DNA from 2 places in the Pseudarthrobacter sp. BIM B-2242 genome. Region 2 is predicted to be linked to the other one. Evidence: predicted binding sites of a transcription regulator. Region 2 holds the regulator's gene; the other holds the start of a gene.
What was found. Region 2 encodes HrcA, which represses chaperone genes, less so after heat shock. Its sites were predicted from a motif close to TTNGCACTCGNNNNNNNCGAGTGCNAA; they were not measured.
Positions count from the first base shown of each region.

Region 1: a site for HrcA is predicted at 2,977-3,003, ahead of IDT60_RS13375 (FmdB family zinc ribbon protein). Genes of this name have one in related genera too.

Region 1 covers NZ_CP061721.1:2,911,702-2,917,206, forward strand. The annotation lists gene IDT60_RS13355 (hypothetical protein) at 1-527, opposite strand, end outside; gene IDT60_RS13360 (GNAT family N-acetyltransferase) at 660-1,277, opposite strand; gene galU (UTP--glucose-1-phosphate uridylyltransferase GalU) at 1,283-2,188, opposite strand; gene IDT60_RS13370 (5-formyltetrahydrofolate cyclo-ligase) at 2,308-2,928, shown strand; gene IDT60_RS13375 (FmdB family zinc ribbon protein) at 3,066-3,332, shown strand; gene cpaB (Flp pilus assembly protein CpaB) at 3,485-4,234, shown strand; gene IDT60_RS13385 (AAA family ATPase) at 4,264-5,505, opposite strand, start outside.
Region 2 covers NZ_CP061721.1:2,149,586-2,155,090, forward strand. The annotation lists gene IDT60_RS09815 (GerMN domain-containing protein) at 1-395, shown strand, start outside; gene IDT60_RS09820 (16S rRNA (uracil(1498)-N(3))-methyltransferase) at 399-1,181, opposite strand; gene dnaJ (molecular chaperone DnaJ) at 1,184-2,311, opposite strand; gene hrcA (heat-inducible transcriptional repressor HrcA) at 2,385-3,398, opposite strand; gene IDT60_RS09835 (DUF3097 domain-containing protein) at 3,572-4,420, shown strand; gene IDT60_RS09840 (DUF4870 domain-containing protein) at 4,566-4,976, shown strand; gene hemW (radical SAM family heme chaperone HemW) at 5,116-5,505, opposite strand, start outside.

The DNA.
Region 1 (5,505 bases), 760 kb from region 2:
TCCGGCCGGGCGGCCGGCTGTGGCGTGGCCACGGCCGGCGTGACAGGAGACTGGCGGCGCACGGGAGCGCTCATAGCGGCGCGGAAGGCGGCGTTCATTTTGGCCTTGCGGTCACGCACAGCCAGGAAACGCAGCAACGCCACAGCAAAAACAGTAATGGCCAGCCCGGTGACGGGCAGCCATGCCGTCCCAAGTCCGAAGAGCAGCAGAACGCCCGACACAAAGGCAGTCAGCAGTGCGACAACTCCAACGAGGGCGATGCCAGTTCGGCCATATCGGATCCGGAACCCGCCTGTCGTCGCACGGCCGGCTGTTTCGGCTGCGGTTCCTGGGCTCTTCCTGATATCCATGGCTTTCTCCTGCTGGGCGGTGATGTTCATGACCGTCCCGGCTCTCGGGTCCGATGATTCAACAGCTGGGACGTCCGCGAAATACTCGCCGGCGGCCTGGGCCTGGTGCCGGCGGTTTCGCAGGACGTACGGCGCTACCCATACGATCCAGAGCACGACGGCAACCACAAGGATCACTGAGCTGCTGAGGGGGATGTCCACAATCAAAACCGTATGAGCATTCGACCGGCCGCAGCGGCATTAGCCTCGGTGTGTCGCGGGCAACGTGGCAAATCAATGGATTTATGACTCCGGAAGGGCCCTTGCAGGTCAGGACCGGGCCGCAAGCCACCGGTTCAGCAAACCCTCCGGCACTTCCTCCGCCGTCAGGGCAAAAGACCTGTGATCAGCCCATTCCCCATTGATATGAAGGAAGCGCGGCCGGTAGCCTTCATCGCGGAAGCCCAGCTTTTCAACGACCCGCAGGCTGGGACCATTCTCAGGCCGGATGTTGATCTCCATCCGGTGCAGGCCCAGCGCCTGGAAGCAATGATCCGTGGCCAGGGCCACGGCGGTAGGCGCAATGCCATGACCTGCCCGGGCCTGGTCAACCCAATACCCCAGCGTTGCCATCATGGCGGAGCCCCACACAATCGATGAGACAGTCAGCTGGCCCACGATGACCGGTGACGCCGAGCGCGGCGTGCGTTCGGCGATAAGAAACGGCAAGGCGGTGCCCTGGGCGGCCTGAATTTTTAGGGACCGAACCATTTGCCGGTAATCCGGAAGGACGCCGCCGGGGGCCGGGTTGGAAGCTTCCCATGGTGCCAGCCAGTCCCGGTTGCGTGACCGGACCTCGGTCCATTCCCTCTTGTCCCGGTACCTGATGGGACGCAGGACCAGGTCACCGCACTCCAAGGTTGTGGGCCAGATGGGTCCGGAACGCACGGCAGCTATTTAGTGAGGCCGGCAGTGAAGCTCGGGAGCCAGTCGCGCAGGCCCGGGCCGAGGTCGTCGCTGTCAATGGCAAGCTGGACGCAGGCTTTGAGGTAGCTGAGTTTGTCACCGGTATCGTAACGGCGGCCGCGGAACACCACTCCATAAACGCCGTAGCCCTCGCCGCTTCCGGCAGCCAGTTCCTGCAGCGCGTCCGTCAGCTGGATTTCACCGCCGCGGCCTGGACCGGTCCGCTCAAGCACTTCGAAAACTTCAGGGTGCAGAACGTAGCGGCCAATGACTGCCAGGTTGGAAGGTGCCTCATCCACGTCGGGCTTTTCGACGAGCTTGTTGATCCTGACGTAACTTTCGCCGTCGATGGACTGAACGTCCGCGCAACCGTATGCACTGATCTGGGAGGGCTCAACCTCAATGAGGGCCACCACGGAGCCGCCCGTCTTGGCCTGGACTTCAATCATGGTGCTGAGGAGTTCGTCCCGGGCATCGATCAGGTCGTCGCCGAGCAGGACAGCAAAGGGCTCGCGGCCCACGTGCTGCTTTGCACGAAGGACAGCGTGGCCCAGGCCGTTGGGATCGCCTTGCCTCACATAGTGGATGTCGCCGAGGTTGCTTGCTGCCTGAATCGACTCAAGCTTGGCCAGGTCACCCTTGGCTTCGAGGGTGTCCTCCAGTGACGGAACCCTGTCGAAGTGGTCCTCCAGGGCGCGCTTGTTGCGGCCTGTGATCATTAGGATGTCGTTGAGACCAACACTGACGGCCTCTTCAACCACGTACTGGATGGCCGGCTTGTCCACCACCGGGAGCATTTCCTTTGGCATCGCCTTTGTGGCTGGCAGGAACCTGGTTCCGAGCCCTGCGGCGGGAATTACGGCCTTGCGTACAGTCTGCTGAGAGGTAGTCACTGGACTAATCTAACGGAGGGGCTGGTCATTCAATAATTGTTGGCCACCCAAACCTGGCACACTGCATCAGCGCACCCCCGGTTGGGACGGCGGCGCCGGCATAGGAAAGAAGGAACGGCATGTCCGACGGCGACAGGGCGGCAAAGGCCGGCATCCGTGCACTCCATCGCGAGCGCCGCACCGCGACCAACCCTGACCAGCGCGATGAGGCAGGTGCCGCCCTTGCGGCCCACGGCGCCGCCTGGGCCAAACAGCTGACGGGTGGAACGCCGTCGACCTTTTGCGCCTACTTTGGCGTGGAACCCGAGCCTCCCACCCTGCCCCTGATCCGCGAACTCCACCGCCACGGCCACACCGTCCTGCTCCCTGTCTGCGAGCCGGGCCGGCGGCTCAGCTGGGCACATTGGACCCCGGAAGCCGAGTTTGTCCGAAGCCGCTACGCCCCCGTCATGGAACCCGCCGGCACCCGCCACGACCACGACATCCTGGCCTCCGTGGCGGGGCTCTTCATCCCTGCCACCGCGCTGGACCGCAGCGGGAACCGAATCGGCCAGGGTGGCGGCTATTACGATGTCCTGCTGGGCTCCCTGGACAGCAGGGGGCTGGACATCCCGCTGGCCGCTATCGTCTTTGAATCCGAAGTGCTGCCCGCCGGAACAATTCCCGCCGAAGAGTTTGACCGGAAGATCCCTTTGGCCTTGACCCCCTCAGGCCTGGTGGCACTCACCGTCCCTTCCTGAGGGGCGCCCCGCGGCACTCTGGAGGGCCACGCGCCGGGGGTGATAGAATTGGCACTCAGGCCCTGCGACTGCTAATGGACGGCCCGTCCGTTCACGGCAACACAGGACCTCTCGTTTGCCCAAGAGGAGGAGCATCAGTGCCCACTTACGCCTACGCCTGCAAGGATTGCGGCCACGCCTTCGACGTTTTCCAGTCGTTCACGGACAGCACCCTGACGTCCTGCCCGGAGTGCCAGGGAGCCTTGCGCAAAAAGTTCAACAGCGTTGGTGTGGTGTTCAAGGGCTCCGGTTTCTACCGGACGGACTCCCGGGACGCCAAGGGAAGCACCGTTTCAGCTGCCCCGGCCGCCGCACCCGCCCCGGCAGCAGCACCGGCACCCGCCGCTGCTGCCGCCGCCAGCTGACCTTTCACCCACTCTGGCGCGGGCTGATCAGCCCGCGCTAAGGCTGGTGCCTCCGCGCTCCGGAAGGACGCGTCCGACGCCGCCGGGAGAGTTGTCCACATAGGCACCATTGCTGCTGTCTGGCGCTGCCCCGCGAAAGTAGCGTGGGTGCCATGCCCGCCACCCTTTTCCGCCCCAGCCGCCGGTCCGTTCTGCCCGCACGCGGGAGCCACCGCCCGCTCTCCGCACGCCGCCCTGCCGGCCGGGGCGGCAGCCACAGACTCGTGTCGTGGCTGAACCGGAACCGCCGCCTCGCCATCGCCCTCCTGCTGTGCGCAGCTGCAGGCATAACGGTCCACCAGCTCACTCCCCCGCCTGCCGACACGGCGATGGCGCTGGCCGCAGCGCGGGACCTGCCAGCGGGCACAGCGCTGGCGGCAGCGGACCTGATGCAAGTGAAGATTCCGCCGCAGATGGTGCACCCCGGAACCGTAACCGGCGCCGGGGAAGCTACTGGAATGCAACTGGCAGCCCCGCTGCGGAAGGGCCAGCTGCTGACCGATTCCCAGCTGCTGGGGCCGGGGCTCCTCACCGGTTCGCCGCCCGGCTCCGCGGCCGTGCCCTTAAGGATGGCAGATCCTTCCTCGATCCAGCTGGTCTCGCCGGGCCAGTTGGTCAATGTAGTGCTGACCGGTGCCAACGGCTACGACCAAAATTCTTCGTCGGAGGTGCTTGCCGCGTCCGTCCCCGTCCTCTGGACCTCGGGGCAGGGCGGCAAGACCGGGCAGTGGCTCGGCACAGCCGAGACCGACGGGCTGATCGTGGTGGCGGCAGCACCTGACCAGGCTGCCCGCCTGGCTGGCGCGTCCACGCAGGGCAAGCTGTTTTTTGTCCTGGTGGGGCCGTCAGGAGCAGCCGGGTGAAGCGGCGCGGCTTGTCTCAGCCGTGGGCTTTACCCCCAGTGCGGTGGCTTGTTTTCCTTCAGCCAGGCGTCGTGATCGTTGTCGGAATCATCGCCCCAGTTCCTGGCATCGTCCTCGGCAGCCTTGTTCGGCAGGACGCCTGCCGTGCCGCCCTCCTGGTCCCCGGGCACGGGCGACTGCGTGGTGCCTTCGGTGTCCGGGTGGTCGTTGCTGTCAGTTTCGCCCTGGTCGGGGTTCTGTGGGCTCACGGAAGCCTCCTCACTGTCCAGGCGTGCAGCCTGGCCTTCGTTAATGTCATGATGTGCCGCCCCCGTCGTCAAGGGGTCCGCGTCCTCGTCGAAAAAGCCTCCGGAGGCATTGCCGCGGCCGGGTGGAAGGACGTTTTCCAGGCCCAGGTAACCTGCAATGCGGTCAGCGCACGTGGAGGGGTCCGTGAAGACTTCGATGGTCCAGAGCGGCATGTAACGCCAGCCCATCCGTTCCAGCAGTTGCGGGCGGAGACGGCTCCGCTCGCGGACTGTCATGGTGCGGTAATGCTCCGTGCCGTCGGATTCAATGGCTACCGGCCACGGGATATCCGCGTCGTCCTGGCCCATGGTGCTCAGCGGGTCGGCTGCCGCCACCACGTCGATAACACCGTCGTACTGGTGCCAGACCCGGGCGCCGCGGGCGCGCAGCCTGTCACCGAGATCGGCTACCAGCGGATCTGCCCCGAGTGCCTGCTCGCTGGCAGCCGCCCGCGACGCCGGTGTTCCCAGGTCCGTCTTTCCCGCAATCTCACGGTTCAGGAGCTCATAGAAGTCCACGGCACCATAGGAAAGCCGCGTGTGGTCGAGGTCTTCGGGCTGGAAGCACGTCAGGACATGGATGGACCGCCGGGCACGCGTCATAGCCAGCGCGAATTTCTCACGGCCCCCCTCAGCAGACAGCGGACCGAAGTTGTGCAGCGCCCGGCCGTGCGGGGTACGGCCGAAGCCGGGCGAGAAGATGATGTGATCGCGCACCAGTCCCTGTGCCCGTTCGAGGTCAACCACCCGGAACGATTCCGGCCCCCCACCGAAGAACCCGGCGAGGGTTGGGTGGTTGGGCAGTTGCAGCCGGATGGACTCACCGATCCGGGCCGCGTGGCGCAGGCTGGCGGTGACCACGGCGAGCGAGGTGCGGGAGCGCAGCCGCGCGTGTTCGAACACGAGCTGCACCACCCGGTTCACTTCGGCCACCACGGACTCGACACCCTCGTGGTCGGCGCTCGGCAGTCCGGTCCCGTCCGG
Region 2 (5,505 bases):
TCCTGGTGGACAGCCACACTGACTATGTTGCTTTCGGCCACATCCAGTTGGGTGCTCCCATGTCCCGTGCCGCCGGCATGGTGGCTCCGGTGTGGATCATTGATCCGCAGGAGGGTACGAACATTGCCGGCGGCAGCGTCAAGATCACCGGCCGCAGTACCGTTGCCGGAAGCAAGCTCCGCTGGCAGATCCTGCGTACGGCAGGGAACGGGGATAAGACGCCTTACCTGACCGGCGAGACGACCGCAGGCACCGACGCCGCCCAGTCCGGCGTGTTCACCCTGGCCCTGAGCCTCTCCTCCGGCAGCTATGAACTCCGCGTCTCACAGGCAGATGACGGCGGCACCGGCCAGGAAGAGCTGAACGTGGACACGCGGAAGTTCAACGTCAGCTAATGCTCAGGGTGCCGGGGCGCACCAGCGTCCAAGCACGTCGCTGGCCAGCACCACGGCCGCCGGTCCCGCAGTGGATGACCTCAGGACATGATGACCCAGGAGCGCGGTCACGGCCCCCGCACCGCACAGCCTGGTGACTTCGCGGGGGCTGATTCCCCCCTCGGGCCCGACAATGAGCAGGATTTCCCGGGGGCCTGCAACGGGACCGGATGCGTGCCAGGCCTCCAGCACCGAGCGGAGCGGCCGGACCGCGTCCTCGTGGAGGATCACCGCGAGGTCCGCTGCTGCCACAGCGGAAACCAGACCGGGGGTTTCGACGGCGGCGCGCACCTCCGGGATCCACGCCCGCCGGGCCTGCTTGGCGGCTGCCGTGACCACGGACTGCCATTTGGCATGGGCCTTGGCCGCGCGCTCACCCTTCCAGCGCACAATCGAGCGTTCCGACTGCCAGGGAACAACGGCGTCGATCCCTAATTCAGTGGCAGTTTCCACGGCAAGTTCATCGCGGTCGCCCTTGGCCAGGGCCTGGACCAGGACCAGCCGGATGTCGGGCTGTTGCTCCACAACCAGTTCGGCGCATTCAACGGTCAGTTCGGCCGGTGATGCTGCCACAACCGTTCCGGTCAGCCGCTTTCCGGCGCCGTCCGCAATGTCCACGGACTCCCCCGGCGCCAGCCGTTTGACCGTTACGGCGTGGCGGGCCTCGGGACCGCCAAGGGTGTAGCGGGCCCCGGGCACCAGCTGGTCCAGCGACCCGGCACCGCTGAAGAAGACGGGATTACTCACCGCTACAGGTTACCGAGCCGGTCCCGAAGCTTGGCGAAGACGCCGCCGCTTGCAGTCAGCTTGCCCTCAGTGAACTGTTCCCCGCGCAGCTTGGCCAGCTGCCGGAGGAGATCCTCCTGCGCGGCGTCCAGCTTCGAGGGCGTCTCAACCTGCAGGTGGACCATCAGGTCACCGCGGCCGTAGCCGCGAAGGTGGGTGACGCCGAGGCCGCGCAGCGTGATGACCTCGCCGGCCTGCGTCCCCGCCTTGACGTCGATCTCCTGCAGCCCGTCGAAGGTTTCCAGCGACACTTCGGTGCCCAAGGCAGCGGCGGTCATCGGAATGTGGAGCGTTGCGTGCAGGTCATCACCGTCACGGACGTAGGTGGGGTCGTTGTTGACCCGGATCTCGACGTACAGATCGCCGGATGGTCCCCCGGCCGGACCGGCTTCGCCCTGCCCGGACAACTGGATCCGGGTACCTGTTGCGACGCCGGGAGGAACCTTGATGGTCAGTGACCGGCGGCTGCGGATGCGGCCCTGGCCGCTGCATTCGTTGCAGGGATCCTTGATGACAGTCCCGAAGCCTTCGCAGCTGCCACACGGGGCTGCCGTCATGACCTGGCCCAGGATGGACCGCACAGCCCGCTGGACCTGGCCGCTGCCGCCGCAGATATCACAGCGGACGGGGTGGCTGCCCTCGCGGCAGCAGGAGCCGTTGCAGGTGGGGCATGTAACGGCGGTGTCCACTTCAAGTTTCCGGTTGACACCAAACACGGCGTCGCGGAGTTCGATCCGAACGCTGATCAGCGCGTCCTGGCCCCGCCGTACCCGGGACGCCGGGCCCGACGTTCCGCCGGCACCAAAGAACGTATCGAAGATGTCCTGGAAGGCGAAGCCCTGGCCAGCGTATCCACCGCCGCCGAAACCGTTGTCCGTACCGTTCTCATTGCCGGTGGTGTCATAGACGCGGCGCTTCTGGGGGTCCGAAAGTACCTCGTAGGCGTGGGTCACGGCCTTGAAGCGGTCCGACGCATCGTCCCCGGGGTTCACGTCCGGGTGAAGGGTGCGGGCCAGCTTGCGGTAGGCCTTCTTGATCTCTTCTCCGGTGGCTTCCGGCGAGACTCCGAGGACGTCGTAGTGGCTGCTCAAAGTTCGTATCTCTTCCCTGTTGTACTGCCGGCAGCGGGACTGCCGGCATTGCTCTTCGTGCCTGGACCGGCTGTTACGGACCCAGAATTCTTGACAGATAACGGGCTACTGCCCTGACGGCGGCCATGGTGGTCGGGTAGTCCATCCGGGTGGGACCCAGGACGCCGACCTTGGCCGTACTGTCCGGCCCGTATGCTGTGGCCACCACGGAGGCTTCGGCCAGCCCGTCGTAGGGATTTTCCCGGCCGATGCTGACGGCCACACCACGCGGGTCCTGCGCCATCTCGCTGAGCAGACGGAGCAAAACCACCTGTTCCTCCAGCGCCTCAAGCACCGGACCGATGCTGAGGGGGAAATCCACATTGGATCTGGCCAGGTTCGCTGTTCCGGCCATCACCATGCGCTCCTCACGGCTGTTGTGGGCCAGCGTTTCCAGCCCGTGAGCCAGCGCCTGGGCAGCTGCCCGCTGTCCGGGCGCGACGGAGAAGACCACGGCCGGGAGCGACTGCGCCAGCCGGCTCAGCTGCGTGCCGGCCAGCGACCCGAGGAAGTGTGAGCGCAGGGCGGCAATAGCGTCCTCACCAAGATCCTGGCCGATGTCGATCACGCGCTGTTCCACCTTGCCGGTGGTGGCGATGAGTACCAGCAGGACCTGGCGCGGGGCCAGGAGCACAAATTCGATATGGCGGATGGTGGCCCGGCTCAGGTGCGGGTACTGGACCACGGCCACCTGGTTGGTCAGCTGGGACAGGAGCCTGACGGTCCGGTCCAGGACGTCGTCGAGGTCATCCGAGCCCTCGAGGAGGGACTGGATGGCCTTCCGTTCTGCCGGGGACAGCGGCTTGACTGCCGAAATCTGGTCCACAAACAGCCGGTAGCCCTTATCCGTGGGGATCCGGCCGGCGCTGGTGTGCGGTGCAGTGATCAGGCCCTCGTCCTCGAGGGCAGCCATGTCGTTGCGGATGGTTGCACTGGACACGCCCAGATGGTGGCGTTCAACCAGGGCTTTGGAACCCACGGGCTCGCGGGAGTGCACATAGTCCTCCACGATGGCCCGCAGTACTTCCAGTTTGCGCGGCTCGCTCACACTCCACCTCCATCCATGGTTGCGCCCTGAGTTGGCAGGGCACGGGTCGAGGCTCGTTAGCACTCGACATGCCTAAGTGCTAACAGTCTAATATGACTCACCCCGTTGTTAGCATTGGTACCGCTCCGGGCGAACATGCCGGGGCCCGATCTAGCGCGAGGCGGAATCAATCCATGCATTACCAGAACTGGGGTCCGCAGGAGATTACCGCGCCCGTTCGGCACGAACTTCCCGAGGTTGCTGTGGAACGCGGCATGGTCCTGGAGGATGCCCAGTCCGGCTGGGTTGGAGCGGTCACCCGGGTGGAGAAGTCCGGTGGCATGCATGTGGTTGCGCTCGAAGACCGGCGGGGCAAGTCGCGTTCTTTCAAGCTGGGGTACGGGTTCCTGCTGGAAGGCCGGCCGATCAGGCTGATGCCTCCGGCGCCCCGGCAGGCCGCCGCTGTGCCTGCCGGCCGGACAGCATCCGGTTCCGTCCGCGTGGCGGGCCAGCGTGCCCAGGTGGCCAAGGCGAGCCGGATCTGGGTGGAAGGAAAGCACGACGCCGAACTCGTCGAAAAGGTGTGGGGTGATGATCTCCGCGTGGAGGGCATCGTCGTGGAGCCTTTGCACGGTATCGATGACCTCGCGGGGGCGGTTGCCGCGTTCGGCCCCGGCCCCGGCCGGCGGTTGGGGGTCCTGGTAGACCATCTGGTGCCGGACTCCAAGGAATGGCGCATTGCCTCGGCTGTGATGTCTTCCCCCGGGGCAGCCGGCAACGTGCTGATCGTCGGGCACCCTTATGTCGACGTGTGGCAGGCGATCCGGCCGGCAGTTCTTGGTATTGAGCAGTGGCCGGTGGTGCCGCGGGGCCAGGACTGGAAGACCGGCATCCTTGCAGCGTTCGGCTGGCCGCACTCCACCAAGGAGGACATTGGCCTTGGCTGGCAGAAGCTGTTGGGGGCAGTCCGCAGCTACGCCGATCTGGAAGCGTCGCTGCTCGGGCGGGTGGAGGAAGTCATCGACTTCCTGACGGCACCCTAGCTCTTCGCAGCCCGGCAGGGCCCGGCCCGTACAGCCGACGGCGGCATTTGGCGCCACAGCCAGTATTCTTGGTACTGCGGAGACTGCCTTTCACCAGACCGGTCGTTTCCAAACCAGCACCATTGCACTTTCGAAGGATGAAACCGTGGCACAAAACGCACGCGAGCACCGGGACGACCAAGGCCGTTCCGAGTACCAGGGCGTTCCCGCAAATGCGCTGCCCCTGACGGCCAGTGAAGACCGCCAATGGGCCACACTGGCACACTTTGGCGGGATCCTCGGTTGCGTGCCGTCCCTGCTGATCTACCTGATTTTCCGTGAACGCGGGCCTTTCACCGCGCAGGAATCCAAGGAAGCACTGAACTTCAGCCTGCCGCCCACCATCGCGGCACTGGTGGCCAACCTGCTGGTGTTCATTCCTGTGGTGGGCAACATCTTCGCCGTCATTGCCACCCTCATCTGGATTGCCCTGACCTGCTTCTCGGTGGCCGCCGGCATCCACGTTAATAAGGGCCAGCCGCACCGCTACCAGTACAACCTGCGCTGGATTAAGTAATCCCCACCTGCACCCTCGCCTCGCAAGCTCGGCCAGGGAACCCTGCAGGCGTGGGCCCATCCACCTGCTAAACGGGGTCCCGAGGGCCCCGACGCGAGCCTGCGAGTGTTAACAAGTGACCCTGCGCTGGTTGGGCCGGTCAGTCCGGCAGGACCCTTCGGACCACGGCGTCCGCCAGCAGCCGACCCTTCAGGGTCAGGATCAACGTGCCGGCGAAGGCGGCACGCGGCTCCACGAGGCCCTCGGCAATCAGCCCGGCAACAGCATGGCGGCCCGACTCTCCCAGCGAGGCGACGGCCAGCCCCGAGACGAGCCGCGCCTCAAGCATCACGCGCTCCATATCCCGGGTTTCGGCGTCGAGCGTTTCCCTCCCTGCGGCGGGTGACAACCCCTGCGCCAGCCGCCCCGCGTAAGCGGTGGGATGCTTGACATTCCACCAGCGGACCCCGCCCACGTGCGAATGCGCGCCCGGTCCGATCCCCCACCAGTCATCCCCGCGCCAGTAGGCCAGGTTGTGCCGGCACGCCTG